DNA from 3 places in the Croceicoccus naphthovorans genome. Region 2 is predicted to be linked to each of the others. Evidence: predicted binding sites of a transcription regulator. Region 2 holds the regulator's gene; each other region holds the start of a gene.
The links. The regulator LexA, encoded in region 2, represses DNA repair genes until DNA is damaged. The targets are predictions, from matches to a motif close to GTTCCNCNCTTGTTCT.

Region 1 (10,044 bases), 1.6 Mb from region 2:
GCGCGACAAGGTGGCGACGCTCCACATCGACACCGATAGCGAGCGTTTCGTGTTCACCACCAAGGACATGATCCAGAATCAATTGCGGCGTGACGGCCCCAAGATCCGGCGATCGTTCGATCTGGTGGCCAAGGACGATATCGCGGCGTGCAGCGCGGTATTCGGACTGGCAGCCGGCCTGTGCGTTCGGCATCTGCCGCGCTTGGACGACAATGGATACAAGGCGACGGTGTCCCGACTGCTGTCGAGTGCGATGAGCACCTATCTAGCGAGCATTGAGGTCGCTCGGCATGGCTATCGGCGCCAATATGGGATGCTTGCCCGGTCATTGATCGAGACGATCGCCACAGTGATCGCGATCGCGATCCGGCCCACGGCTCTGGAAGAGTTCCACGGCGGCACGCTACAATCCACAAAATGCGTCGGATGGGCGAAAGAGGTGCTGGAGCCGCTCGGCATGTATTATGGAATGTTGAGCAATCAGTTCGTTCATATCGGGCCAGCCCATGCCGCGTTCGAACCGTTACTGCGCTACACGCCGGATGATGAAGCCCTCAGCTTCATTGTGAGTTCGATGCGCGGAAATGTGTGGATGCTGTTCCTGACGGCCGAGTTGGTGTTTCACGATGAAATCGAGAATTGCCGCTACTGGAAGCCGATGGGGGAAGGCGTGGCATTCGATCCGTCGCCGGAAGAACGGCAGTGGATGGCCAGTTTTCTGATCACGCCGGATGAGCGAGCATCGGCGTGAACGATAGGTGAAGGTCACGTCGCCAGAAGCACTCTTGCATTGGCGAGAGCCGTTTCAACAAAGCGCGACGTGTACCCGAAGGCAGAAACCGGTTCCGGCTGGTGCGCCTTTCCCGGCGCGATGAGCTTCGTTCCCGCGACGATCTGAAACTGACTCACCTCAATGGGGTCGCCCTCGTGAAAGACGAAAACATCTTCTGTCTCGAAGTGATCCGCCGGGATATCCGCGAAGCTCTGGGCGGCGCTTCCCGGCAGATGCCAACCGATCGCGACCGCGTTCGCCTTCGTTGGCACCAGTTCCCAATGCTTGCCGCTGAGAGAGACTTCCTTGACCACATCAATGTGGACAAGGCCCATCGCGTGCTCGGCGAAGGTTGCGGCGACCAGATCCAGCCATGCTTCGGGCATTCCGCGTTTGCGCATGTCGTTCAGGCGGCTGTCGATCACGGGTTTCACGGCGCCTGCCAAGTTGGAGTCGGTATCGGGCTGAAGCGCCCATGGCCAGGCGATCTGAGGGGAACGTGGCACCCCAGCCTGCCGGGCGGCCGTGGCGATGATGTTGTCGAGCGACTGGAACATGGCGTTCGCAGCCTCGCAGGCGATCGGCTTCAACAGCGGGAACAGTCCGCGATTGAAATGCAGCGAGTAGATGTGACGGCCATCATCGGCCCTGTCCCGGCGAAGCTGCCATGTCCGGTCATTCTCCCCATAGGCGAGCGACCGATACTCAGCGATGTGGTGCTGTGCGCGATCATACCAGGCCTGGGCGTCAGCGAGTTCGTCGGACATTCTTCCCCCTCTCGTTTCCGGCGATAGCGAGAAGACGTTTCTTTCCCGTTGTGCTGAAATCGAATGATCGTGCGCGGCGCGAAGGGTCGCAGGACACGGCGATCAGATTGACTCTCGCGGCAAGGAGGAACAATTAGAGAACATTTGGAACAACGCAGATGTTTTCGACTCGCCGCCCATGCCCGCCAACGCACAGATTTCCGCGCTCCGCGATCAGATCGCCCGCATCGAATCGGGCGGGAAGCGCGCGCGCGGCGTGCTGCCGTTCGGGATCGAGGCGGTGGACCGCAAGGTGCCGGGCGGCGGTCTGGCGCTGGGCGCGCTGCACGAAGTGGCCGGCGGCGGCAACGGCGCCGTCCACGGCGCGGCCGCGGCACTGTTTGCGGCCGGCATTGCCGCGCGCACATCGGGACAGGTGCTGTGGTGCATGACCCGGCGCGATCTCTTCGCCCCGTCGTTGGCGCAGGCGGGCCTCCATCCCGACCGCGTGATCTTCGCCGAGGTCGGCGAGGAAAAGGCGGTGCTGGCCTGCATGGAGGAAGGGCTGCGCCATGGCGGCTTGTCGGCCGTGGTGGGCGAGCTTACCCGCCTGCCGATGGTGGTCTCGCGCCGCTTGCAGCTCTGTGCGGAAGAATCCGGCACGTTCGCGCTCGCCATCCGGCGCTGGCGGCGCATGACCGAAGCGGCCGACTTCGGGCAGCCGACCGCGAGCGTCACTCGCTGGCGCGTTACCGCGCTCCCGTCCGCGCCGTTGCCGGTGCCCGGCGTCAGCCGGGCGCGCTGGCTGGTCGAGCTGATCCGGGCGCGCGCGGGCGACTGCGCGGACTTCGAGCTGGAGGCCTGCGATGACGCGGGCCGTCTCGCTCTTCCTGCCGAGCTGGCCAACGGACCGGCTGATACGGACACTCGGCGCATCGGCGCCGTCGCCTGAGACCCCGCTGGCGCTGGTCGGCCGCGAGGGCCGCAAGCGCCTGATCCTTGCCTTCAATGCCGCCGCGCGGGCGGAAGGGATTATGCCCGGCATGGCGGTCGCCAAGGCGCAGGCGCTGGTGGCGGGCCTCGACGTGCGCGATGCCGATCCGGCGGGCGACGAGGCGGCGCTCGAACGGCTCGCGATCTGGGCGCTCCGGCGTTATTCGCCGATCGTCGCGGCGGACCCGCCCGACGGGCTCCGGCTCGACATGGCCGGCGCCTCGCATCTGCTGGGCGGTGAAGAGGGTTTCGTCGCCGATCTCGCGAAGCGCCTTGCCGACACCGGGATTGCCGCGCGCATCGCGATCGCGCCGACCTATGGCGCCGCGCATGGTCTGGCGCGCTTCAGCCGATCACCCTTAATCATCGTCGAACCGGGCGATCTCGACGCGCAGCTGGCGCCGCTGCCGATCGCGGCCTTGCGGCTCGACGCGGCCACGGTCGATTCGCTGCGCCGTCTCGGCGTCGACACGGTCGGCGAGCTTGCGGCGATGCCGCGCGCGCCGCTGACCCTGCGGTTCGGCCCCGAGGTCGGCCGCCGTCTCGATCAGGCCTACGGCCGGACCGGGGAACCGTTCGAACTGGTCGAAGCGCCCGAACTGATCCGCGTGCGCCGCGCCTTTGCCGAACCGATCGGCGCGCCCGAGACGCTGGCGCGCTATACTGGCAAGCTGGTGGTCCAGCTCTGCGAGGAGCTGGAACGGGAGGGTCTCGGCGCGCGGCGGCTCGACCTGCTGTTTACCCGTGTCGACAATCGCATCGAGGCGATCCGTGCGGGCACTGCCAAGCCGCTGCGCGATGTGAAGCGGATGACCCGGCTGCTTTGCGACAAGATCGAGACCATAGCGCCAGGGTTCGGGATCGAGCTGATGACGCTCACCGCCAGCGTGGCCGAGCCGCTCGACTATCGCAGCACGGTGACCAGCCTGATCGAGCCGGCGGCGCCCGATCTCTCCGATCTGGTCGATACGCTCGCCAATCGCATGGCGCATGGCCGGCTCTATCGCTGCGCGCCGACCCAGAGCGAGGTGCCCGAGCGCAGCGTCGCGCGGATTGAACCGCTTGCCGCGCCGATCGGCGTCTCCTGGCCGAACGACTGGCCGCGTCCGTCGCGCCTGCTCGATCCGCCCGCGCCGGTGGAAGCCATGGCGCTGCTGCCCGATCATCCGCCCGCCAGCTTTACCTGGGGCGGCGTGCGCCGCCGCGTGAAGCGCGCCGACGGTCCCGAACGCATCTTCGGGGAATGGTGGGTGCGCGATGGCGAGCTGTCAGTCGTCCGGGATTATTTCCAGGTCGAGGATGAAGCGGGCGAACGCTTCTGGCTGTTCCGCAGGGGCGATGGCGAAGATCCGAACACTGGCGACCATCGCTGGTATCTGCATGGCATCTTCGCATGAGCGGCTATGCCGAACTCCAATGCGCCTCGCATTTCTCTTTCCTTCGGGGAGCGAGCAGCGCCGAGGAACTGTTCGCCACCGCGGCGGTGCTGGGGATCGAGGCGCTGGCGATCACCGACCGCAATAGCCTCGCCGGGATCGTGCGCGCCCATGTCGCGGCGAAGGAAACGGGGGTGCGGCTCATCGTCGGCTGCCGTCTGATCCTCACCGATGGCACGGACATGCTCGTCTACCCGACCGATCGGCCTGCCTATTCCGGGCTCTGCCGGATGCTGTCGGTCGGCAAGGCCCGCGCCGGCAAGGCGAAGTGCGAATTGCATTGGGACGATCTCGCCGACTGGGGCGAAGGCCTGATCGCCATGCTCGTGCCCGATGCGGCCGACGATGCGACCGCCCTGCGCCTGCGCCGCATCGCATCGCTCTTTCCGGGCCGCTGCTACATGGCGCTGACCCTGCGCCGCCGCCCGCGTGATTTCCTGCGGCTGCACGATCTGGTCAACATGGCGGCGCAGGCGGGCGTGCCGACGGTCGCGACCAATGACGTGCTGTTCCATGCGCCCGACCGCCGGATGCTTCAGGATGTGATGACCTGCATCCGCGAGGGCCGGACGATCGACGATGTCGGGTTCGCCAGGAACCGCCACGCCGACCGCTATCTGAAGCCCCCGGAGGAGATGGCCCGGCTGTTTCGCCTCTGGCCCGAAGCGGTCGCACGCTCGCTCGAACTGGCGAACCGCTGCCGGTTCAGCCTTGATGAACTGGCCTATCAATATCCGCACGAAGTGGTCGACGACGGCCTGACCGCGCAGGCGACATTGGAGAAGCGGACCTGGGCGGGCGCGAGGGAGCGCTTCCCTGAAGGCCTGCCTGAAGATGTCGCGGCGACGCTACGGCACGAGCTGGGCCTGATCGAGAGCCTCGATTATGCGCCTTACTTTCTGACGGTCGATTCGATCGTCCGCTTTGCACGGTCGCAGGGCATTCTCTGCCAGGGGCGCGGCAGCGCGGCTAATAGCGCGGTCTGCTATGTGCTCGGCATCACCTCGATCGATCCCTCGCGCAACAACCTGCTGTTCGAGCGGTTCGTCAGCGAGGAGCGGCGCGAGCCGCCCGACATCGATGTGGATTTCGAGCACCAGCGCCGCGAGGAAGTGATCCAGTGGGTCTATGAGACCTATGGCAGAACCCGCGCCGCCCTCTGTTCGACCGTGATCCGCTACCGCGCCAAGGGCGCGCTGCGCGATGTCGGCAAGGCGATGGGTCTGCCCGAGGACATGATCGCGCTGCTGTCCTCGCAGATCTGGGGCTGGTCGACCGAGGGCGCGGAACCGAAGCACGCCGAGGAGCTGAACCTCAACCTCGACGATCGCCGCCTCCGGCTGACCCTCGATCTTGCCCGCCAGCTCATCGGCACCCCGCGCCATCTGAGCCAGCATCCGGGCGGATTCGTGCTGACCGAGGACCGGCTCGATGAACTGGTCCCGATCGAGCCCGCCGCGATGGAAGACCGCCAGGTGATCGAATGGGACAAGGATGATGTCGATGCGCTCAAGATGATGAAGGTCGATGTGCTGGCGCTGGGGATGCTCTCGGCCATGCGGCGCGGGTTCGACCTGCTGCGCGCGCATAAGGGCATCGATCTCGATCTGGCGTCGATCCCGGCCGAAGATCCGCGCACCTATGCGATGATCCGCAAGGCCGACACACTCGGCACTTTCCAGATCGAGAGCCGGGCGCAAATGGCGATGCTGCCCCGCATCAAGCCTCGGACCTATTATGACCTCGTCATCCAGGTGGCGATCGTGCGGCCCGGACCGATCCAGGGCGACATGGTCCATCCCTATCTGCGGCGACGCGAGGGCCAGGAGAAGGTCGACTTCCCGACGCCCGAACTGGAGAAGGTGCTGGGCAAGACGCTCGGCGTGCCGCTGTTCCAGGAACAGGCGATGCAGGTCGCGATGGTCTGCGCCGGGTTCAGCGCGGCCGAGGCCGACCAGCTGCGCCGCGCGATGGCGACGTTCAAGCATACCGGCGGCGTGGCCCATTTCCGCGAACGGCTGATGAGCGGCATGATCGAGCGCGGCTATACCGAGGAGTTCGCCGAAAAGATCATCGGCCAGCTCGAAGGGTTCGGCAGCTATGGGTTCCCCGAATCCCATGCCGCCAGCTTCGCGCTGATCGCCTATGCCAGCGCCTGGCTCAAATGCTGGCACCCCGATGTCTTCTGCGCCGCGCTGCTCAACAGTCAGCCGATGGGCTTCTATGCACCGGCGCAGATCGTGCGCGATGCACAGCAGCACGGGGTCGAGGTGCGCCCGGTCTGCGTCAATGCCTCGCGCTGGGATTGCACGCTCGAGCCGACAAGCGACCATCGTTTCGCGGTTCGGCTCGGGTTCAACCGGGTCTCCGGCCTCGCCAATGCCCATGCCGCCGCCATCGTCGCGGCCCGTGCCGGGCAGCCGTTCGGCGACATCGATGAGGTCTGGCGCCGCGCGGGCGTGCCGGCGGCCGCGCTGGTGAAGCTGGCCGAAGCCGATGCGTTCCGTCCGGCGTTCGGACAGGCGCGGCGCGAGGCGCTCTGGGCGATCAAGGCGCTGCGCGATGAGCCGTTGCCGCTGTTCGCGGCGAGCGCGAGCGATGATGGGCGCCCGCCCGCTGAGATCGTCGAGGAGGCCGTGCGGCTGAAGGCGATGACCGCGGGCCGCGAGGTGGTCGAGGATTATCGCCATACCGGCTTGACGCTGCGCCAGCATCCGGTGGCGTTCTTACGCACCGACCTGGCTCAGCAGCGGTTCCTCTCCTGCGCGGAGGCCAACAGCCTCCGGGATGGCCGATCGGTTCGCGCCGCCGGGCTAGTGCTGGTCCGCCAGCGGCCCGGTTCGGCGAAGAATGTCACCTTCATCACGATTGAAGACGAGACCGGCATCGCCAATCTCGTGGTCTGGCCGGACCTGTACGAGAAGCAGCGGCGGATTGTCCTGACCTCGGCGATGCTTGGCATACAGGGCCGCGTCCAGCGCGAGGGCGATGTGATCCACCTCATTTGCGCGAAGCTGTTCGATCTGACGCCCTTGCTGTCCGGTCTCAGCGAAATGGGGGATGCCTTTCCGAAGCCCGGTGGGCGCGACGATGGCGCCCGATTTGGCGCAACGGATGACCCACGCGATCGGCCACCGCCCATGGCTGGCTCACGCGGAGCGGATCGCCATGAAGGCACGCTCAGATTGAAGTCTCGAAACTTTCATTGAAGCGCAGCTCGCCCACGGGATCTGCTTATTAGCGACCATGCGTCGATCATGGTCGGCTCGCGGGTCCGATCTGCGTTCCTGATACGCGCGATTCGGCAACGATGCGGAAGGGCGCCGTCCAGTAGGAGAGGCGCTTCCGCAAGAAGCTACAGAAACCACGCAAAACCAAGGAGAATCGGGGGGAGTTGAGCGCCAGGTGCTTCCGTGGCCAGCCGACGCTTCGAATGACCACGATTGCCGATGGCCGATAAGACACTGATATTTGAGGGAAAATTGGCGCACCCGACAGGATGAAAATGAGAACTGGCTGATCATCGTGTGACTTTTGAAAATCATCGACAACGACAGATTTGCACCATCTTGGCCATGAGGGGCAGCCTCACGGCCCCTGAAACCGCTGCTCGCAAAGGTTTCCTTCCTACTCAGTTACGACGTAGACTAAACAAGTTGCACTAGCGGAATGCACTTCTCCCTCGCTACAAACTTGGTGTGACGCTCTTCTGATGGCTGCATGTAGAGGATGTGAAGCGGCAAGCTTTCCCCCGCACAATCGATTTCCTTCTTAAGCTGCGCCAGCAGATCGCCGCCCGGACCGACAATGAGGATATCAATGTCTTGCCCAACACCGTGCAGGGTCGATCCGAACATGTATGCGTCGAAATGCTCCAGCAAGGCGCACTTGCCCAAGAGGTAAGCCGCGATTTCGCTGGCCGTCATCAGGCCTTGCTCAGGCGATCCTTCAACTCGTCCCATTTCATCACCTCGCATCCTAACTCACGCCCAGCTGCGGCGGCTGCGGGCTGCGGCGTGCCGTTAGGATTGATGTTCCACACAATGTCGACAGGGCCAAACCGCGCCCAGAGACTGCGGACCTCGTCGGCCGTCGGCTCATACTCTGCAATCATGCCGATCCGAAAGGTTGCCCCGCTGTGAAGTGTGACGCGGTGGATGCGATCGAACTCGCGATCGATTTTCGCGGTTCGACCATACTGTCGCAAAAGCCTGTCCGAGAATTTATAGACCTTGTGCGGTGCTGAGTTAGCATCGCCCTTTAGCGTGGCTGAAGCTAGCGTGCCGAAGTTCCCCCAGCCCACGTCGTTCTCTTCGAGATACTGGATGGCTCCTCCCTCCCAGACACATTGAGCACGATAGCCGCATAGAAAATCGAGCCCCGCGACGTGCTCCCGGTAGTGAGCCGCCGTCGCCTGATCAATCGTCTCGGCGGTTGTTATCGCGGCCAGCACTTCGGGCCGATCCGGGGTCATAATCTTGATAACGTCCCCGCCGACGTGCTCGGCGGTCGAGCGCCCCTCCCTTGCGAAAGAGGCAAGCGCATATCTGATCTGCCAGTTCACGCGAAAAGGCCTTCCATCGCTTCCGGGAACCGAATGGCGCGGCCGGAAACGCCGCAAACGTGGCGCTCCGACAAGCCCCGCACATGCTCCTGATATTCGGCGAAGGTGCGCCGCTCGTTTTCGGTGGCGAGCCGTAGATTGGCCTCGATGATTGCCAGAGCGCGGTAGTGATTGGGCAGGATCACGCTTCTCATCCGCTGATCCCAGGCTGCTGCGATGCCGGACTCGGGATCATATTCGAAGTCAGACCCATGCCCCGGCGCAAATCTCTCCCAAATGGCCCGGTTTTCAGCCAAAATGCCAGCGACTGCCGCTCGTGCCTGATCCCGATCGTCATAGGCCTTGATGCCTTGTTTGAGCGCCAGATTCGCAAAATGACGTTCCTTCCAATCGAGCAAAAGATGGCGTGGATAGGCTTCAGGGTTCTTGTCGATCTTCGTGTGGCAGGTTGGGCACAGTAAGATTAGATTCTCGAACGCATCGGCATCGAAGGCATCGGCGGGTCGGTCCTCATGTCGTGGCCCGGTATCACCATGCGGAATGACATGCGCCATTTCGGCGATGTGCTTGTCGCCACCCATTTCCGTCGGAAACAGGACGTCGAGACAATCCGGCTTCTGACAGTGTCCCGATGCGTCGGCAAAGAGGCGCAGTCGTGTTGCAGTTGGTATAGCTTTGCGATCTGCCATTCGATCCCCGCTCTTTACTGCCGAAGCCATAGGGCAATGTCTATCGCTCCCAACGTGTCTCGGTAGCAAGATACTCCCATATAACGGTTTTCACCGTTACGGCTTCAGACCAGTCTATAGAATAGCGGTAGCGACCGGGTTCAACTGTAATCCAGCCGCCGACCATGGCTTCCCGGTCGAGCAGTTGGACGGTCATGCGACTGCCGACTTCTGGCCAAACAGCAAATTCTGCGGCGGTACCAACAGTCTCGAATGCGTCGCGCTGTCCGGCACTCAGTTGCGCCAGCGGCACGAATGCGACGTGATCAGGTGCTTCCAGCAGCGGCTCGCCGATCTCGTGATAGGCGTGGCCCCGAGCGTTCTTGACAATCACGCGCCGTACTTTGTCGGGGTCGGGATAGAGGGTGAACGGCTGCAGGTTTTCGAACAGAAAAAGCTGTCCGTCCGGCCCTCTCTTGAGGGATCGGACTACGTGCCGGTTACTCCGTAGAATGGTTGCCGCTTCGGGATTCTTTGTCGGATCGGGATAGAGGCTGCCAGCCATGACCGCGTGAAGCACGCAGAGAAGGTAGTTCTCGTCGGGTGAGAAGCTGGAATTGCAGCCCCGACAAACCATAACCTGTGGCAGATAATCGATTTCGTTGCCCGCGCCGCTGTCATAGGCAGCGCCCCTTTCTCGAAGCGTCTTCGTCAGGAGCGACTTAGTCGGAACATGGTCGCGATTGCTCGCGACGTCGGCAATCACAGTACCACAGTGGATGCACCAGACCTTCAGCCGATCATCAGAGAAATCCTCAATTTCTCGCACCCACCATATCCTTCGCGACTGTCGCCATTAGTTGTC
Region 2 (10,044 bases):
TGCGACCGCAGCATGACGCCCAGCCCGCTGGGACTGGAACACCGGTGTCTCGTCATAGTCGAAGCCCAGCCAGTCCAGCCCGTCGAGGATGGCGTCGATGGCTGCCTCGGTCGAACGCGCGCGGTCGGTATCCTCGATCCGCAGCAGCGCCTTGCCGCCGTGATGGCGTGCATAGAGCCAATTGAACAGCGCCGTGCGAGCGCCGCCGATATGCAGGAAGCCCGTGGGCGAGGGGGCGAAACGCGTGACGACAGGTTTCGCGACGCCGTTTGCGTCGGTGACTGTCGCTGCCGTGCCGCTTGCCATCTGGGTACGCTTCCTTTCAATGCGTCTATCGGGTGGGCCGCAGACGGAAAGGCAGATTCAGATGGCTGATAATGCCGCCGTTCCAGTCTCGGGCGGAGGGTCGGGCAATTTGCCAGCGCCTTCGCGGTTGCGGCAATGGGGAAGCTTTCGCAATTTGTCCAGCCCGGACCTTTGGCTGGACCGGGCGGAAATTGCGCTGGCGGACCGCCCTTTCGAAAGGATGCCGTGGATCGCGGTGGCAATGCTGGCGGGCATCGGCGCTTGGTTTGCTTTACCATCGTCATCAGAATGGTTTATTATCATAGGTTTGTTTGGATTTCTTCCGGGCAGTTCTCAACTTGTGCTGCGCCGTGGAGATTATCCTTTCTTGCGCAATGCGGTTGCCGCCCTTGCCATCGCGTTCATTGCCGGGATGTGCATAATCTGGGCGCGATCGGAATTGGTCGGCACGCCTGCGCTGGGCCGGCCCTTGGTGAAGCAGGCCGCTTTTCGCATTCTGGAACGAGAGGATGATCCGGCAAGAAACCGCGTCCGTCTGGTCGTTTTGGCGCAAATGTCCAGCGATGCTCCGGTGCGGGCGCGTATTTCGGTGCCGGATCGGTTCGACGCGTCGCAACTGGTCGAAGGGGCTACGGCAGAGGCGCGGCTGCGCCTCGTTCCGCCAAGTCGAGCCTTGGTTCCCGGCGCTTACGACTATGCCCGCCGTGCGTGGTTCGACGGGATTGCGGCGACGGGATCGGTACTGAGTCAACCTGAAGTTCTGATCACGGGCCGTGACAAGGCCCCCCGTTCCGTGCGGGACCGCCTGTCGGGCCGGGTTCGGGAGAGGATGGCGGAGGCGGGAGCGGCCCCCTCTGCGGCGGCTATTGCGGCGACATTGCTGGCCGGAGATCGCACAGGAATGACCAGTGCCGATGCGCAGGCGATGCGCGATGCCGGGCTGTCCCACCTCTTGTCGATCAGCGGGCTGCATGTCGGTGCGGTGATCGCCATCGTCTGGTTTTGTGCGATGCGTACACTGGCGCTCTGGCCGTGGCTGGCGCTGCGCGTGCCGCTGCCGCTTGTCGCGTCCGCCGTTGGGGCCTTGGCCGGGGTTGGCTATACGATCCTGACAGGCGCGGCATTGCCGACCGTTCGCGCCTGCCTGGCTGCGCTTTTGATACTGGTGGCGCTGTCTTTAGGACGGCAGGCGCTCTCGCTTCGCATAATCGCGCTTGGCGCGATTGCGATCATGTCGTTCTGGCCCGAAGCGGCGATCGGCCCCAGCTTCCAGATGAGCTTTGCCGCCGTAGTCGCGATCGTCGCATTGCATACCGCGAAGCCCGTCGCCGCCTATCGCGAGGGCGCACAGCGGCGGTCTTGGTTAAGTCGAACTGCGCGGGGCTTTGTCCTGCTGTTCCTGACCGGATTGGTGATCGAGATTGCGTTGACGCCGCTCGTCCTGTTCCATTTCCACCGGGCCGGGCTTTACGGCGCGGTCGCCAATCTTGTCGCCATTCCGTTGACCACCCTTGCCATTATGCCGCTGCTCGGCGTGGCGATGCTGGCAGAGGCGGTTGGGTTGGCCGCGCCGTTCTGGTGGCTCGCGGCGCAGGCAATCGGGGTGCTGTTGAGCTTGGCGCGAGAGGTATCTGCCGCGCCCGGTTCGGTCGGACTGGCCCCGTTGATCCCTGCATGGATCGTGGTGATGATTGCGGCGGGTGGCTTCTGGATGGCGATCTGGAGCGGGCGGCTTCGGCTTTGGGGCCTTGCGCCCGTGGCGGTTGGGCTGATTGCCCTGCTCACGTTCCGTCCGCCTGATTTGCTGGTTTCAGAAGACGGCCGTCATGTCGCGCTGGCCGGAAATGATGGCCTGTACCTGCTTCGCCCAGACGGAACCTTTGCGCGCGATGCCCTTGCCGAAGTGTCGGGGCACGATCCGGAAGAGCTTGCCGCCGTATCGCATCCGCTGTCGGATTGGCCCGACGCGCGATGCGACGAGAATTTCTGTGGATTGGCAGCCCAAGACGGCACCACGATCCTGATTGCCAAGGGCTTTGTACGACCTGAGGCAAAGAGCCTTGCCGCCGCCTGCGCGCAAAGCGACATTGTGATTGCCGAGAATGCATGGCCGGACATCTGCCGCCCGCGTTGGCTGAAACTGGATGGTCGGGAATTGTCGCGTCGCGGTGGTGCGGCTCTCGATTTCAAAAGCCGCACCGTCCGATATGTCCGTCCGGTCGGCGACCGGCACGGTTGGTGAAGCGGTGCTTAGTGGTAGCGCCGCAGCAGTCCGGCCAGGCGACCCTGCACCTGAACCTCACTCGGCGCATAGATCTGCGCTTCGTACGATGCATTGGCAGGATCGAGGCGTACCATGCCGTTTTCGCGACGCAAGTACTTCAACGTCGCCTCTTCGCCGCGCACCAGCGCCACAATGATCTCGCCATCGCGGGCAACATCGGTCTTGCGGACCAGCGCGAAATCACCGTCGAAAATCCCGGCTTCGATCATCGAATCGCCCGAAACTTCCAGCGCATAATGCTCGCCAGCACCCAAAAGGGCCGCAGGCACGGGAAGGGTCTGCGAATCTTCCATCGCCTCGATCGGAACGCCCGCGGCGATCCGGCCATGCAGCGGGATCTCGATAACATCGTTGGCGGGCGAGGGCGCAGGAGCCTTGGCCTTCGGCATCTCCACCACATTCGACGGCGTCTTTTGCCGTGCGGTCCCGGTCACATCGTCAGGCTGCCGCAAGATCTCCAGCGCACGGGCGCGGTTCGGCAGGCGACGGATGAACCCACGTTCTTCGAGGGCAGAGATCAACCGGTGCACACCCGACTTCGATTTCAGGTCGAGCGCTTCCTTCATCTCCTCGAAAGAAGGCGAAATCCCGGTCTCTTCCAGCTTGTGCTGGATAAAATTGAGCAGTTCATGCTGTTTACGGGTCAGCATCGTCATTCCCCTATCCGTCGTTCAAATGCGAACGAATAAGGAACAATTAAGAAACAAAATCGGTATCGTCAAGCGGTCAGCGCCTATATGCGGATAACCGAGACCGGTTCCCCTGAGGCAACCGGTGCAGACGCTGCCGGTCGCACGATCAGGCAATCGGCATTCGCCAATGGAACGAGGGCCCCGCTGTCCTGTACCGAGACTGGCGCAACGCCATCGGGTCCGAACCGGCCGCGCAGAAATTCGGCGCGCTTGCCCGTGGCGGGTAGGGCGGAGCTGCTTGGCCAACTCTCCCCTACCGGCAAGGCGTTGCCTGCACCCTGCATGGCGCGAAGCAAAGGCAGGGCGAACAGATGAGCGGTTACGAATGCGGAAACGGGATTGCCGGGCAGGCCCAGCACGACTTGGGGCCCGCGCGTCGCCACCATGATCGGTTTGCCGGGCTTGATCGCGACGCGCCAGAAGTCGACGTCCGCGCCGATGGTCTTGAGCGCGGGCGCAAGCAGATCGTGATCGCCGACCGACGCGCCGCCGCTGGTGATCAGGATATCGGCATCGCGTGCCTGTTCCATCGCCTCGGACAGCGCCTCGATCCGGTCCGGCACGGGGCCGATGCGCCGGATGTTGCCAGTCAGCTGGGCGCAGAGTGCGGCCAGCATCGGACCGTTGCTGGCGGGGATCGCGCCGGGCGCGAGTGCTGTGCCGGGCAGAGCCAGTTCGTCGCCGCTGTCGATCACCGCCACTTGTGGCTGCCGATGCACGCTGACGGTGGCGTGCCCTCCGCTGATTGCCAAGGCCATGCGGGCGGGTGACATGCGCGATCCGCTGCCAAGCAGTTGCTCCGCTTTCGAAAAATCGAGACCCGCCTTCCGCACATGACGGTCGAGCGGCTCCGGCGGCTCACCTGCGAAACGCAAGGTATCGCCGTCCGCCGTGCAATCCTCTTGCACCAGAACGGCATCCGCGTCGTCGGGCAAAAGGGCGCCGGTTGAAATGCGGACTGTTTGGGTCGGTGCGACCGTGCCCTTGTATGGATGCCCAGCGGCGCTTTCGCCGACGATCCGCCATGGCCCCGGCATGTCGTGGGCTCTTATCGCCCAGCCGTCCATCGCCGATAGCGGCGAGGCGGGTTGAGTCCGTAGGGCCTTCACTGGTGCCGCAAGGTATCGACCAAGCGTCGCTTCCACCGGAAGCTGTTCGCTAGGTGTTAGCTTGGCGAGGTCCAGCAGACGCCGCTGTGCTTCCTCAAGGCTGAGCAGGGCTTTCAAAGCTCCAGGTCCTGATGACCCTCCGCGCGCCAGCGGCCGGATTTGCCGCCATCTTTTGCGATCAGGCGGACCTCTTCCAGGACCATGCCTTTGTCCAAGGCCTTGGCCATGTCGTAGATTGTAAGGAGTGCGACACAAGTGGCTGTCATCGCTTCCATTTCCACACCAGTCCTGGCGGAAATCGCGGCCATTGCAGTCACCCGAAGCGCATCATCCTCGAACGCAAAATCGACCGTCACCGAATCCAGCCCGATCGGATGGCACAGCGGGATCAATTCGCCCGTCCGCTTCGCCGCCATGATCCCGGCGATCCGCGCCGTGGCCAGCACATCGCCCTTCTTTACCGCACCGTCGCGGATCGCGGCGAGCGCTTCTGTCGACATGCGAATCCGTCCGCTGGCAACGGCTACACGGCGCGTTTCGGCCTTGCCGCCCACGTCGACCATGCGGGCGTTGCCCTGATCGTCGAGGTGGGTAAGCCCGCTCACGCCGCGCCTGTCATCAAGGTGCGGGTCGCCGTTTCGACATCGGCTTGCCGCATCAGGCTCTCGCCCACGAGGAACGTGCGCACGCCGGAATGCGACAGCCGCAGGCAATCGGTCTGGCTGCTAATTCCACTTTCACCGACCAATAGCGATCCTTCGGGGGCTAGCGGGGCGAGTCGCTCGGTGTTCGCCAGATCGGTGACGAAGGTGCGCAGGTCGCGGTTGTTGATGCCGATCAGACGAGATTTGAGCTGAGCCGCGCGTTCCATCTCCGCCTCGTCATGGACTTCGACCAGAACGTCCATTTCGCGTTCCATCGCGGCCATCTCGATTTCCCCCATCTGCGCATCGGACAGCGCGGCAACGATGATCAGGATTGCGTCGGCCCCGATCGAGCGGGCCTCGGCCACTTGCCACGGATCGACCATGAAATCCTTGCGCAGCACCGGCAGGGTGCAGGCCTTGCGCGCAGCGATCAGGTAATCCTCATGCCCCTGAAAAAAGGGCGCGTCAGTCAGAACCGAGAGGCAGGTTGCGCCACCGGCGGCATAATCGCGCGCATGATCTTCGGGGCTGAAATCTTTCCTTATGAGGCCTTTGGACGGAGAAGCTTTCTTCACTTCTGCGATCAGGGCGAACCCGTCGGCGGCAGCCTCGCGCAGGCGCGCCTCGAACCCGCGGACCGGTTCGCGGGTCAGCGCCTCTGCATCGAGGTCGGCCAGCGTAAGCGAGGCCTTTCGCTCTTTGACCTCTGCGCGTTTGGTGTCGCAGATTTCGATCAGTTTGTTCGTCATGCCTTTACCGTATCGATCCAGCAATTGAGCAGCGCGTTGGCCAGCCCCTTGTCGATGGCTTCGGCTGCTTCCTCCGCCCCGGCGGGTAAGTTGTCCGCTTCCCCCGCAACCCAAAGCGCGGCGGCGGCATTCAGCACGACCGCATCGCGATAGGCACCGGATTCGCCTTGTAACAGACGGCGCAGTGCCAATGCGTTATAATCGGGATCGCCACCCTTGATCGTGTCGAGTGGATGACGGGCAAGTCCTGCATCCTCTGGCACCAATTCGGCGGGCGCATCGAATCCGACGCCTTCGACCCGACTCGGCCCGGCGATCGAGAGTTCGTCCAGACCTTCCATTCCCGAAACCACCAGTGCGCGGTCTGTGCCCAGCAAACGCATCGCTTCGGCATAAAGCGGTACGATATCGGGGTGCGCAACGCCGACCAGCTGGTGGCGGACGCTTGCCGGATTAGCCAGAGGACCAGTCAGGTTGAAGATCGTGCGCCGGCCCAAGGCCTTGCGGATCGGTGCGATGCGGGCCAGCGCCGGATGGTGCGCCTGTGCGAACAGGAAGGCGATGCCCAGATCGGGCAAGGTTGCCTCAGCCTGATGTCCTGCGCGGGCAAGGTCCAGACCCAGCGTTTCCAGCGTATCCGCACCGCCAGCCTTGCTCGAGGCCGCGCGGTTGCCGTGTTTCGCCACGGGCACGCCGCAAGCGGCGACCACAAGGGCGACGGCGGTCGAAACGTTCAGCGAGTGCTGCCCATCGCCGCCTGTGCCGCAGACGTCGATGGCGTTGTCGGGTGCGGCAACGGTAAGCATCCGCGCACGCATCGCGCGAACTGCGCCGGCGACTTCCTCTGCAGTCTCGCCGCGATCAGCCATCTCAACCAACAGGTCGGCAATCGCATCGTCGACCATCTGCCCATCGAGCATCTGGCCGAACAGCGCCTCTGTCTCCGCCATCGAATAACTCATGCAAGGGCCGCCTTGTCGGGGGCCTTAGCCTCGATCCCGCAGATCGTCAGGAAGTTAGCCAGCAGCGCATGACCGTGTTCGGTGGCGATGCTCTCGGGATGAAACTGCACGCCGTGGATCGGCAGTTCGGCATGGCGAAAGCCCATCGCATGGGTGCCGTCCTCGCCCGGGCGCGGCGTGGTGGCGTTTACAACGAGGCTTTCGGGAATGTCCTCCACCACCAGCGAGTGATAGCGCGTCGCGATGAAGGGCGAGGGCAGCCCCGCGAAGACACCGCTCCCGTCATGATCGACCGGGCTGGTCTTGCCATGCATCAACCCGCCCCGCACGACCCGCCCGCCGAAATGCTGTCCGATGGACTGGTGGCCAAGGCATACGCCCAACAATGGCTTGCCCGCGTCGGCGCACGCGGCGACGAGGTCGAGGCTGATGCCTGCCTCAGTCGGGGTACAAGGGCCGGGCGAGATCAGGAAGCCGCTCGCATCGCTGCGGATCGCCTCTGCCGCCGACATCGCGTCGTTGCGCACGACATCGACGGTTGCCCCCATTTCCATCAGGTAATGGACAAGGTTCCAGGTGAAGCTGTCGTAGTTGTCGATGACGAGAATGCGGCTCATGCGCCTGCCTTTGGCGATTTATGCACGACGATCAAGGGGCCAAGCGGCGGTGCCCCGTCCTTTCGCGCTTCTTCAGGATACCACAAGGCGGAAACCGCGCCATCCAGATAAAGCGCGTTCGGCGTTTTGGCTTCATCCCGAAAGAACCGTGCGAAGCGTCCGAAACTGACGAGATCGTCGCTGATGACGAAGTGGACGTGACCTTGATCGTCCACGCCGGCGCCGTTGCGGAAATGCTTTGATGCGCCGTTCCCGGCGAAGTCGGGATGCAGTTCGCCGTCGATTACCAGCATAGGGCCGGACTGCGTGGCATAGGGCGGGGGCGCAGCCATCTCCAGCGATGCAAAATGATCGCTGGTGTCGACATGCCAGGTTTGGTCGCCACCCCAGAATACGCCGTTCGGCAGCATATGGAAATTGCCGGGGCCATCGTTGCCGTTCAGGGCGTGAACTTCCTTGCCATCGATTGCGAGCAGACCGATGGGCTGGCCGTCATCGTCGAACATCCCGGCGTTCATCGCGAGGTGGACGGTATCCACTGGGGCTTCGGCCTCCAGCTTCGCGAAACTGCGCAGCGGTTTGCGGTCCGCACCGTTCAGTACCAGCTCGATCCGCGCTTTCGCCGGATCTACGGTGCAGTGCGTGAAGCGGCTTCCCTCGAAGACCTCCGCCTTGCAGATCGGATCGCCCTTTGCCTGTTTGCCGGAATCGTCCGAACACGCGGCAAGCAGCAATACCGCCGCCGCAAACAGCCTCACTGCCCGTAACCGCCTTCGCGCGCGACGCGCAGGGCTTCCTTTGCAGCGGCGACCAAAGCGCGGGACTTCGCCTCGCACTCGCGCTGCTCATAGTCGGGATCGCTGTCGGCGACGATGCCCGCACCCGCCTGCATGTGCATCGTGCCGTCCTTCACCAACGCGGTGCGCAGGACGATGCAACTGTCCACCGATCCGTCTGGCGAAAAATAGCCGACACCGCCCGCATAGGCCCCGCGCGTTTCGCTCTCCAGCTCGGCGATGACCTGACACGCGCGAACCTTCGGCGCGCCGCTGACGGTGCCCGCCGGGAAACCCGCGAAGAGGGCGTCGACCGCGTCGTGCGACGGGTCCAACTGGCCCACTACGTTCGAGACGATGTGCATCACGTGGCTGTAGTTTTCGACCATGTAGCTGTCGGTCACGCGAACGCTGCCCTTGCTGGCCACCCGGCCGACGTCGTTGCGGCCCAGATCGAGCAGCATCAGGTGCTCGGCCCGTTCCTTCGGATCAGCCAGCAGGCTGTCGCGATTTGCGCGATCTTCTACCGCATCTTTGCCGCGCGGGCGCGTTCCGGCGATGGGCCGGATCGTGACCTCGCCATCGCGCACGCGTACCAGAATCTCCGGGCTCGACCCGATCAGGGCAAAGCCCGGCAGGTCGAGGAAGTAGAGGAACGGTGAAGGATTGATCCGCCGCAATGCGCGATAGAGCGAGAGCGGCGGCAGCGGGAAGGGCGTGGTGAACCGCTGGGCCAGCACGACCTGAAATATATCGCCCGCCGTGATGTAGTCCTTGGCGGCCAGCACCATCTCGCGATAACGGCCCGCAGGCAAGATTGGGTTGAGCGTGGGTTCGGGTACATCGTCGGGGCAGGGCTGTGCCGGAACGCGGGCGGCGGCCAGTTTTGCCAGGCACTCGTCTATCCGATCGCGGGCATGATCCACTTCGGCATAGGGCTCGCGCTCGCTTGGCCAGATCGGCGCGATGCAGAACAGCGCGTCCTGCAACCGGTCGAACACCAGCACCAGCGTCGGGCGCGCGAACAGCATATCGGGAACGTCGAGATCGCTCTCCGCCGGGCGGGTGATCGTCGGCTCGACAAGTGCAATCGTCTCGTACCCGAAATAGCCGACCAGACAGGCCAGCGCCCCCGGCAGCGGGTCTGGCACGTCGAATCGGCATTCCTCGGCCAGTGCACGCAGCGCGGTCAGCGGATCGGCATCGAGCGGTGCAAAGGCCTCGCGATCATGCCGCCATTCCCGATTGACCTCGGCCTTGTCGACGCGGGCGCGGAAAACGAGATCGGGGTCGAGGCCCAACAGGCTGTAGCGACCGCGAACCTCGCCGCCTTCCACCGATTCCAATAGAAAATCACCGCGGCCTGGCTCAATCAGTTTGACCGCCGCCGCAACCGGCGTGTCGCAATCGGCCACAACCTTCCGCCAGACGACGCCCGGCCGCCCCGCCACCAGTTCGGCGAGCGCATGTTGGTCCCAATCGCGGTCGGTCATCGGGCCTGCCATTACCTTGGATCAGCGGTTGCCGGTCAACTGGTCGGTCACGGCTTTGATCGCCGTTTCGTTGCGCGTCACGCCCATGTCGTCGCGGATCGCGCGGGTCAGCTGCTCACCCAGCTCGCCACCGGTGACGGGGCCTAGCTGACGACGCGTGGCGAGCACCAGCGGATCGTCGGCCTTGATATCCGGCGTTTCGATTTCATCCAGGTCGATGATGAACCAGCCCATATTGCGCGGCGCTTCCAGTTTCTTGGTCGAACCCTTGGCCATCGTGAACATCAGGGCGAGGGCCGGGGGTACCTGCTGGCCGCTGCTCATCAGTTGCTGGCGCGATAGCGAAATCGGGTCGAGTGGCGGCGTGGGCTTGCCGACATCGGCCAGCGCTTTGGCCGGGGCCGTACCT
Region 3 (10,044 bases), 430 kb from region 2:
CGCCCCACGGCCAGCGGCGAACGGTTCAACCCTGCCGAATACACCGCGGCGCACCGCACCCTGCCCTTTGGCAGCAAGGTCCGCGTCACCTCGCCCCGCACCGGCAAGTCCATCGTGGTCCGCATCAACGATCGCGGCCCGTTCCATGGCAAGCGCGTGATCGACCTGTCAGAGGCCGCCGCCGACGCCATCGGGCTGAAGGCCCGCGGGCATGACCGGGTAACGCTCAGCCTCCTCGAAGGCTAAGCCGCTCCACCCTATTCCGCCGGAGCAGCCGCTTCCTCCGCCACGGCCTCTGCCGCTGCGGTCGCGTCTGCGTCGGGCGTTTCCTCACTCTCGGGCGCTTCGCTGGCGACAGCCGCCGGCTTGGCCGCGCCGCCTTGCGATACGCCGGTCTGCTTCATGCACCAGCGCAATTGCTCCATCGCGCGGTCCTGCTTCGGCCCGCTCAGGTCGGCCAGCGTCAGCCGCTGCTGCGCCAGTCGCCCGGTCAGGCAATCGCACAACTGTTCCTCCTTGCGCGCGCTCTGGGCGAAATGGCCCACGACATCGCGGCAGGTCAGCACCTTTTCGGCGCGCTGTTCATCTTCCAGCCCCGGCTTCGGATCGTCGCCACACGCCGCCAGCAGCAGGGTCGACGCCATCAGAACCGCACCAGCCATTGGGAACCGCACCATCAATACTCCGTCCTGTCCGCTTGCGACCCGTCCATCGGGTTCAGCCCTACGCCACGGTGGTAAAGGCCGGGTTACCGCGCGCCTTCATCGCCCGATTGCGCTGGCCCCGCAAGGGGCAGGTCGCCGGTGCGAGGCCCCCTACCCCTGAATCGGAATTCCCTCTCGCCACTGTTTGACCGGCAGGACCCAGTCCTCTGGCCGGGTCTGGCGGCTGGAAGTTGACGAAGTTGACACGCCCGGCAAAAATTCCCGGCACCCCTGCGCCCGATCTGGTTCGGGGCCAGCCTTGGGGCCTGTGTCGGGGCCTTCGTCGTCAGAGACATCCTCGCCCCGCTCCGCCATCAGGCGCGCGATTTCGTCCATGCGCGATGGCGCGGGTTCCGGTTCGGGCGCGGCGGGCTTGGGAACAGCGGGCATGGGATCGGCGGCGCGGACCGGATCGGGTTCGGGCGCGCCATCCCCATCCGCATCGTCCTCTTCAACATCCCCATCGCTATGCCCCACATTCTCGGCGGCCCATTCGGCGTCGCTACGGATCCAGTCGTCGCTGCCCAACCGGTCCAGCGCGCCGTCCCAGTCGGCCATGACTTCTTCCAGCACGTGCGGATCGGTGCCGCTGGCCTCCAGCGCGTCGCGATTGCGGTCGAGCAGCTGGATAAGCAGCTTGTCCGAATAGACCCGCGTTTCGGCGACCAGCTCGCCATGATAGAAATGTTGCTTGATCGTGCCGTTGATCGCCCGGTCCCACGCCGCTTCCTCAAGAGCATGGGCCGCAAAGGCGCGCGCCGCATCCCACGCCTGCCGAAAGGCCCGCGCATCGGACCGCCGCCGCAAGGAATAGGCCGCCTGAGCGCTCATCCCCACGCGCGCACAAGCCGCCCGCACCGACCCGCTATCGGCCAGCGCCTCTGACGTGACCCCCAGCTTTCCCCCAGCTGGGATTAGAGCCGGACCGCGTTGTTGCGCATGAGCGCGGTTGAAGCAATGGGCTGCGTAGCGGAGCCCGTAGGGCGTAGCGAAGCTGGCCATTGCTTATCCAGTTTGGCGGCGAACGCCGCCGGGGTGTCGTAGTCGAGGGAAGAATGCGGCCTCTCCCGGTTGTAGTCCTCCACCCAGGCAGCGATCTCGACGCGGGCGTGAGCCATGCTGAGGAACAAAGTCTCATTGAGCAGTTCGTCCCGCATGCGGCCATTAAAGCTCTCGACGTAAGCGTTTTGCATTGGCCTTCCCGGTGCGATGTAATGCCACTCCACACCGATCTCCCCACACCATGCCAGCACCGCATTGCTGGTGAGCTCGGTGCCATTGTCGCTGACGATCATGCCGGGCTTGCCACGCTGCGCGATCAGCTCAGTCAGTTCGCGCACGACACGGCGCCCGGAGATCGACGTATCCGGCACCGCTGCCAGGCACTCCCTCGTCACATCATCGACCACGTTGAGCACCCGGAATCGTCTTCCCGAAGCCATCTGGTCGTGAACAAAGTCCAGGCTCCAGCGCTGGTTCGGCAGCGCCAGCACCGGAGCAGGTGCTCTCGTGCCCACAGCACGCCTGCGACTGCGTCGTCGTCTGACCGCCAACCCTTCCTCACGGTAGAGCCTCTGGGTCTTCTTCCGGTTGATCATGATCCCCTCCCGGCGCAGCAGGATGTGCAGACGGCGATAGCCGAACCGCCGACGCTGGTTGGCCAGCTCGCGCAGCTTCTCACGCAGATCGGCGTCATCGTCCCGGGTGGAACGGTAACGCACGCTCTTGCGATCAGCATCGATGACACGGCACGCCCGCCGCTCGCTCATCCCGTGGCAGGCCTGGAGATGAGCGACAGCTTCCCGCTTGGCGGCGGGCGTCAGAACTTTTTTGCCAGAAGATCCTTCAACGCGGCCTGGTCCAACATGGCATCGGCGAGCAACCGCTTCAGCTTCGCGTTCTCGCTCTCGAGCTCCTTCAGTCGGCGGGCATCGGACACCTCCAGCCCGCCATACTTCGACTTCCAGTTGTAGATCGTCGCTTCCGACACTCCGTGTCGCCGGGCCAGGTCAGCGGTCTTCGCACCCGCCTCAGCCTCCTTCAGCACACCGATGATCTGCTCTTCGGAAAACCTCGTTCTCTTCATCTCGTCCGTCCTTCTGTAAGGGCCGGACTCTAATCCAAATTGGAGGAAAATCAGGGGGTCACGTCATCGCAAATCTTAGTCGACCCACATTTCCTAAACTATTCCGATAATGCCATATGAACTAAAAAATTATACACAATTGATTGAAAACTCATTCCATTCCTAATGAAATTGACGAGGTGAGCACGAAAAACGGCTGGCAGCGAAGCATTCGCTTCGCCACCAGCCGTTCCCTTGGCATCCCCGATCCCCCAACCGGGGACGAAGGATCAGCGGCGCGCCGCCTCGCGCGCGGACTGGACCGCCGGAAGCAGCAGGGCGGCCTGCGGCTCCTGACCCGGCGAGCGCAAGCGGCTCGGCGTGGCGGGGCGGGTGGAGCCGGTGCGGGCGCGGGCCGCGCCATCGGTGCCATTGAACACCTTTACATGCGGGCCGCCCCCTGCCCCCGGCGCGGTAATCACATCGGCCCGGCCCCCATTCTCTTTGGCTCCATTCACATCGCCGCTGGCCACGCGAACGCCGCTGCGGCGCTGGTCGGTCCCCATGTGATCGGGGCGCGGTTTGGCCTGCACGCAGCAATCCTCTTCCCCGCCGTTCGCCGCCTCGCTCTCGCCCTTGATGTCGCCGATCTTCAGGTAACCGGCGGCCATCGCCGGGCTGGAGGCCAGAACCGCCGTGGCGGCGATAATGCTCAGGATCGTTTTCATCGTCTCGTCTCCTCTACCCCGCGCCGCCTTGGCGGCCATGCGGGTCAAATCCATCCGCCGGACCGATCCCGGCGATGAAGAGGAGATAGCGCGCGCCCGGCCCCCGCGCGGTGACGCGGCGCACAGTGGTCAAATTTTTGGAGCTGGTCAGGCGTACATGTTGACGCAGGCGTCGATAATGCCATCGCCCTCAGGGTATTTGCCCGACAGCATTTCGGCCGGGTTCAGATCGCGGTTGCGGAATTCGACGATCACGCAATCGCAGGTCAGTTCGGCGCGGCGCGTCGCGGGGGACTGCCCTTCGGCGGTGAACTGCGGTTCGAAATGCGCGACGCAAAGGTCCTTGGCCCCGCCGACCTCGCCCTTGTCCTGATCGGTGCGGTATCCCAGTTCGGCGGCCAGATAGTAGGTGGCATAGCCGATGACGGCGAACAGCACCAAGAAGAACACGAAACCCTTTGACCGATTACTCATGACGCCCCCGCGCGAACCCTAACTACCGGCGCAGGGATGGCACAGGACGGTTAACAACGCGTTTGCCATGTGGGCGTTTGCCATTTGGGCGTTTGCCATGTCGCGGCGAAGGCCTGCCCCGTGCGCCTGGCGTCCCAAGGCGGCCTAAAGGTTCACGATGCCATCGCGATGCAGGCGTCGGCGATTTCCTGCATCTCTGCCCGGTCGCCGGTGATCATGTCGGTCAGTTCCAGTCCGCGCCGCTTGAACTCTGCACGGGTGCAGCGGCACGCGGTCTCTGCCGCGACCTTGCTGGGCAGGCGGTCGCTGAACTGGTTGACGCATTGCGCCATCTCTATCCCGTCCGTCCCGCCGCCATAGGGTTCGGCTTCCACCCGGATCTCTCGCGCCCAGTTGAACGCGAAGTAGAAGGCGATGCCGCCCGATATCAGGCAGACAAGTGCCTTCTTCACAAAGTCGCCCATGCCAGTCCCCCCGGTGGCGTTTCGTCACTATCGCGCGGGTTACATCCCGTGCATCATCAACTGGCCGCGCACCGCGCCGCCGGGATATTCCGCATTGTGGACGTTGACATAGTAGTCGGCTGGCGACGCCAGCATCGCGGCCAGCAAGTCGGCATCGACATCGGCGCAACCCTCTGCCTTGCCCGTGGCGGGCGCCTCAAGCGGCACGGCGACCGGCCCGTTCGCCCCGGCGGGCGCGGTGTGGATGTGCGCCATGGTGGCGGCGTCGATCTTGTTGACCATCAGGCGATAGCAAAGCTGGCCGTCCTTCACCCATCCCATGAACTGCCCGCGACCATCGGGATCGCCTTCCGGCACCTCGTTCGCGCCCAGCAGGCCGGTCATCAGCATCTGCGAATGCCCGTCGGCCTTGGCGGGCATCTCCTCGTGATGACCCGCAAGCGCGGGTGTGGCCACAAGCGCGGCGGCGATGGCGATGGCGGACTTGTTCATGATGCGACTCCTTCTCCGATACGAAGACAGCGTATCATGCCCAGCGGCGAACCTCTACTCCGCCGCCTCGCGCCCCATCTCCATGCCCAAAACCGGCAGGCCCAGCATGGGCGCAAGGTATTGCCCGGTAAAGCTGCGCGGGTTCTGTGCCACGTCCTCCGGCGTGCCCTCACCCACGATCTCGCCCCCGCGCACCCCGCCTTCGGGGCCAAGGTCAAGGATCCAGTCGGCGGTCTTGATCACGTCGAGGTTGTGTTCGATCACCACCACGCTGTTCCCCTGCTCCACCAAGCGGTGCAGCACTTCCAGCAGCTTGCGCACATCTTCGAAATGCAGGCCCGTCGTCGGCTCATCCAGGATATAGAGCGTCTGCCCCGTCGACCGGCGCGACAGTTCCTTGGCCAGCTTCACCCGCTGCGCCTCACCCCCTGAAAGCGTCGTCGCCTGCTGGCCGACCTTGACGTAGCCGAGGCCGACTTCGTTCAGCATGTGCATCTTGTCGCGGATCGGGGGGACGGCCTTGAAGAACTCTTCCGCGTCCTCGATCGTCATGTCCAGCACGTCGGCGATGGACAGGCCCTTGAACTTCACCTCCAGCGTTTCGCGGTTATAGCGTTTGCCGTGGCATTCCTCGCACGTGACGTAAACGTCGGGCAGGAAGTGCATCTCGATCTTGATCAGCCCGTCGCCCTGGCACGCCTCACACCGGCCGCCCTTGACGTTGAAGCTGAATCGCCCCGGTTTGTACCCGCGCGCCTGCGATTCCGGCAGGCCGGCGAACCAGTCGCGGATGTTGGTGAAGGCGCCGGTATACGTGGCGGGATTCGACCGCGGGGTGCGGCCGATGGGCGACTGGTCGATCTCGATCACCTTGTCGCAATGTTCAAGGCCGGTGATCTTGTCATGCGCCCCCGCCACCACGCGCGCGCCGTTCAACGTCCGCGCGGCCCCGGCGTGAAGCGTGTCGATGGTAAAGCTCGACTTGCCCGAGCCGGACACGCCGGTGATGCAGGTGAACGTGCCCAGCGGGATCGACGCGGTCACGTCCTTCAGGTTGTTCGCCCGCGCGCCATGTACGGTGATGGCCTTGCCGTTACCCTTGCGCCGCTTCTTCGGCACCTCGATCTCGCGCGTGCCGTTCAGGTAAGCGGCGGTCAGCGACGCTTTCGACTTCAGCACCTGCTTCAGCGTGCCCTGCGCGACGACTTCGCCGCCATGCACGCCCGCGCCGGGGCCAAGGTCCACCACGTGGTCCGCCGCGCGGATCGCGTCCTCGTCATGTTCAACGACGATGACGGTATTGCCCAGATCGCGCAAACGCTTCAGCGTTTCGAGCAGCCGATCATTGTCGCGCTGATGCAGACCGATCGACGGTTCGTCCAGCACGTAGAGCACACCCGACAGGCCCGAACCGATCTGGCTGGCAAGGCGGATACGCTGGCTCTCACCGCCCGACAGCGTGCCCGACGTCCGGTCGAGATTCAGGTAATCCAGCCCCACGTTGTCCAAGAAGCCCAGCCGCTCGTTGATCTCTTTCAGGATTGCCTTGGCAATCTGGTTCTGCGTGTCGTTCAACTGTTCGGGCAGCGCGAGGAACCAGTCCTTCGCATCGGACACGCTCATCTTGGTGGGCGTCGCGATGTCGGTCGCCCCAAAAACACTCGGGATCTTCACCGCCAGCGCCTTTTCGTTGAGGCGCTTGCCATCGCACACCTCGCACGGCTGCGCGGTCTGGTACTTGCCCAGTTCCTCGCGCATCCACGCGGACTCGGTCTGGAGCATCCGGCGGTTGAGGTTGCCGATCACCCCTTCGAACGGTTTCTTGACCGTGTATTCCTTGCGCCCGTCCTTGAAGGTCAGCGGGATCGCGCGGCCCTTGGTGCCGTAGAGGATGATCTCGCGGATTTCCTTGTCGAAATCCTCCCACGGGGTCGTCAGGTCGAATTCGTATTCGCGCGCCAGACTGGCCAAGACCTGCATGTAATAGGGCGACGGTGGGTTGGACTTCGCCCAAGGCACGACCGCGCCTTTCTTCAGGCTCAGGGCCTCGTTCGGCACCACCAGTTGCGGATCGAACAGCAGCTTTTCGCCCAGCCCGTCACAGGCCGCACAGGCCCCTTGCGGCGCGTTGAACGAGAACAGGCGCGGTTCGACTTCCTCAATGGTGAAGCCGGAAACCGGGCAGGCGAACTTTTCGCTGAACACGATGCGGTTGGCGGGGATGCCTGCCCCCTTCATCTGGCCGCCGGTTACGTTCGCGCCCTTGGCCTCATCCTCACGCCCCGGCACGACGCCATCGGCCAGATCGACATAGGCCAGCCCCTCGGCCAGTTTCAGCGCCTGTTCGAACGAATCCGCCAGCCGCGTCTCAATCCCCGGCTTTACCGCGATCCGGTCGACCACGACCTCGATGTCGTGCTTGTATTTCTTGTCGAGCGCAGGGGCTTCCTCGATCAGGTACATCTCGCCGTCGATGCGCACGCGCTGGAACCCGGCCTTTTGCCACTCGGCCAGTTCCTTACGGTACTCGCCCTTGCGCCCGCGCACGACGGGGGCCAGCAGATAGAGCCGCGTGCCTTCGGGCAGCGCCATGACCCGGTCGACCATGTTCGACACCGTCTGCGCCTCGATCGGCAAGCCGGTTGCGGGGCTGTAGGGCACGCCGACACGCGCCCAGAGCAGGCGCATGTAGTCGTAGATCTCGGTCACCGTCGCCACGGTGGAGCGCGGGTTGCGGCTGGTGGTCTTCTGCTCGATAGAGATCGCGGGGCTCAGGCCGTCGATATGCTCCACATCGGGCTTCTGCATCATCTCGAGGAACTGGCGTGCATAAGCGCTCAGGCTCTCGACATAACGGCGCTGCCCCTCGGCATAGATCGTGTCGAAGGCAAGGCTGGACTTGCCGCTGCCCGACAGGCCGGTGATCACGATCAGCGCATCGCGCGGCAGATCGATGTCGATGCCTTTAAGGTTATGCTCGCGCGCGCCGCGCACCTTGATTTCGGTCAGCACAGGACAAGCCTGTGCTTTGGGATCGTGGTGAGTCTCATATGGCGAATGTGTTCCGCAAATGTTCCGCGCCGTCAAGCGCCACCGTGGGCTTGTCCGCCCCAAGATGAGCGATGTGGGGCGGATGGGGCGGATTGCAACGGGGGGTTGAGTTGACCGGCGGCAGATAGCGACCCCATTGCGGACATGTCGCAAATCGCGGGTTCAATGATTGGAAGCAAAGTCGTCGAGGTCTATCGATGGACAGCGATCCATGCCGGCAGAGGTCTCATCAACGGACAATCTGCGATCACCATCAACATCCATGCAGTCGAACGTGGCGAGCGGCCCGGCGAGCAATTCCTCAAGTGTGAGGTAGCCGTCATGGTTGGTATCTTGGCTGGTGTAAAAGCCGAGTATTGCTTGCCGCTGCGTCTGCAGATCGACGACCGTTTCAACAGTAGACGTATCGTTCAGCGGTCGTTGGAAAGCTTCGTCCACCATGTTTGCCATTTCGGAGCGGCTTAGCTTATTGTCGCCATCCTGATCCCAATATTCCACGGTCTTAATGTAACCAGAGATTGCCGCTTCGCGAGTGTTTTCGGCTGGTACCTTGGCGGCGCAAGCAGCCGCACAGGCTAGCCATACGGCCGAAAAAGGAAGGATCAGGTTCATCTGTTCAGAATATCAGAGCCACGACGTCGCACAACGTCAGTTTTCCACCCTAATTCCTGACATTCCAGCATTCCGCTAATCTCAGCAAATGTCCCACCGCCTCTTCATCGCCATCCGCCCACCAGAACCGGTCATCGACGCCATGATCGACGTGATGGACGGCATCGAGAACGCCCGCTGGCAGGATGAGGCGCAGTTGCACCTGACGCTGCGCTATGTGGGCGAAGTCGATACCCCCACCGCCAACGACATCGCCGATGCGCTGGGCCGCATACGTTTCGCACCGTTCGACCTGACCTATCGCGGCGTCGGGCATTTCGAGCGGAGTCATTGGCCCAGCGCCGTCTGGGCTGGCGTGGTGCCCTCGCCCGGACTCGACACGCTGGCCAAGAAGGTGGAGCGGGCCTGCGTTTCTGCCGGGTGCGCGCCCGAAACGCGGCGGTTTACGCCGCATGTCACGCTGGCGCGGCTTAACCGCAGCAGCGGCCCGGTGGGCGACTGGATGGCCCGGCACGGCGACTTTGCCTGTGCGCCGGTGCGGGTCGATCATTTCACTCTCTACGAAAGCACGCTGTCGCACAGCGGATCGCACTATGATCCGGTGGTGCGGTTCAGCCTTGCTTGAGGTCAACGTCGGCGACCAGCCCTTCGCGATAGTGGCAGGTGTAGCGCAGCACATAGACCGCATCGCGCATCGACACGATGGCCTCCTGCGCAAACCGGGCGCAAGATGCGCGGCAGGCCTCGGGGGACCATGTCGTATCCTGCATCATGATGATGTTCTGCACATAGTCGTTGGTCAGCCGGAACGTGCAGTCCAGCGCGGCGCGCTTGCGGATGTCGGTGACGTTCGGACGCTGCGCCGGTTCCGCGGCAAATGCGGGGGCGGCAAGGCCCGGCATAAAGGCCGCCAGCAGGATAAACGCGCGTTTCACCGGGCCTGTTTAGCCGCAGCAGGGCCGCCGCATCAAATGACAATCAGCGCCCGTTCCCCCGGTGACCCTGTCCAGGACACTTCGACCTGCCAGACGCGGGCGATCAGGTCGGGGGCCAGCGCCTTGTCCGGCGGGCCGTCGGCGGCGATGCGGCCCCGGTCCAGCACCACCACCCGGTCGGCATGGTTCATCGCGGCGGCAAGGTCGTGCAGCACGACGACGACACCGCGACCACGCTCCGCCTCTGCGCGCAATTGCCGGATCAGGCGGCGCTGGTGCGCAAGGTCCAGACTGGCGAGCGGCTCGTCCGCCAGCATCCAGCGCGGATCGCCCGCCAGCACCCGCGCCATCGCGGCCCGCGCCTTCTCTCCGCCCGACAATTGCGAGACGGGACGGTGGGCCAGCTGCTCAAGCTCCATCGCATGGATAGCCTCGGCCACGGCGGCGGCATCGGCCTCTCGTGTAGCCCACGCTGGGCGCCCCGGCACCGACCGCCACGGCAATCGGCCCAACCCGACG

Region 1: AB433_RS15760 (ImuA family protein) is a predicted target of LexA. The motif match lies at 1,666-1,681, and genes of this name have one in related genera.
Region 3: uvrA (excinuclease ABC subunit UvrA) is a predicted target of LexA. The motif match lies at 7,989-8,004, and genes of this name have one in related genera.

The regions. Positions count from the first base shown of each region.
Region 1 is NZ_CP011770.1:3,192,031-3,202,074, forward strand. It holds gene AB433_RS15750 (hypothetical protein) at 50-751, shown strand; gene AB433_RS15755 (hypothetical protein) at 766-1,539, opposite strand; gene AB433_RS15760 (ImuA family protein) at 1,718-2,470, shown strand; gene AB433_RS15765 (Y-family DNA polymerase) at 2,385-3,908, shown strand; gene AB433_RS15770 (error-prone DNA polymerase) at 3,905-7,156, shown strand; gene AB433_RS15775 (nucleotidyltransferase domain-containing protein) at 7,595-7,873, opposite strand; gene AB433_RS21080 (hypothetical protein) at 7,873-8,511, opposite strand; gene AB433_RS15785 (HNH endonuclease) at 8,508-9,200, opposite strand; gene AB433_RS15790 (hypothetical protein) at 9,241-10,008, opposite strand.
Region 2 is NZ_CP011770.1:1,603,037-1,613,080, forward strand. It holds gene gltX (glutamate--tRNA ligase) at 1-306, opposite strand, end outside; gene AB433_RS08180 (ComEC/Rec2 family competence protein) at 674-2,548, shown strand; gene lexA (transcriptional repressor LexA) at 2,557-3,240, opposite strand; gene AB433_RS08190 (molybdopterin molybdotransferase MoeA) at 3,324-4,508, opposite strand; gene moaC (cyclic pyranopterin monophosphate synthase MoaC) at 4,505-4,996, opposite strand; gene trpC (indole-3-glycerol phosphate synthase TrpC) at 4,993-5,787, opposite strand; gene trpD (anthranilate phosphoribosyltransferase) at 5,784-6,749, opposite strand; gene AB433_RS08210 (anthranilate synthase component II) at 6,746-7,366, opposite strand; gene AB433_RS08215 (phosphodiester glycosidase family protein) at 7,363-8,124, opposite strand; gene AB433_RS08220 (anthranilate synthase component I family protein) at 8,121-9,635, opposite strand; gene AB433_RS08225 (SurA N-terminal domain-containing protein) at 9,657-10,044, opposite strand, start outside.
Region 3 is NZ_CP011770.1:1,173,143-1,183,186, reverse strand. It holds gene AB433_RS21220 (septal ring lytic transglycosylase RlpA family protein) at 1-246, shown strand, start outside; gene AB433_RS06000 (hypothetical protein) at 258-677, opposite strand; gene AB433_RS19370 (hypothetical protein) at 816-1,706, opposite strand; one part of gene AB433_RS05990 (IS3 family transposase) at 1,619-2,538, opposite strand; one part of gene AB433_RS05990 (IS3 family transposase) at 2,538-2,790, opposite strand; gene AB433_RS05980 (hypothetical protein) at 3,060-3,497, opposite strand; gene AB433_RS05975 (hypothetical protein) at 3,645-3,971, opposite strand; gene AB433_RS05970 (hypothetical protein) at 4,124-4,435, opposite strand; gene AB433_RS05965 (CHRD domain-containing protein) at 4,475-4,927, opposite strand; gene uvrA (excinuclease ABC subunit UvrA) at 4,982-7,939, opposite strand; gene AB433_RS05955 (EF-hand domain-containing protein) at 8,141-8,590, opposite strand; gene thpR (RNA 2',3'-cyclic phosphodiesterase) at 8,679-9,215, shown strand; gene AB433_RS05945 (hypothetical protein) at 9,202-9,525, opposite strand; gene AB433_RS05940 (ABC transporter ATP-binding protein) at 9,558-10,044, opposite strand, start outside.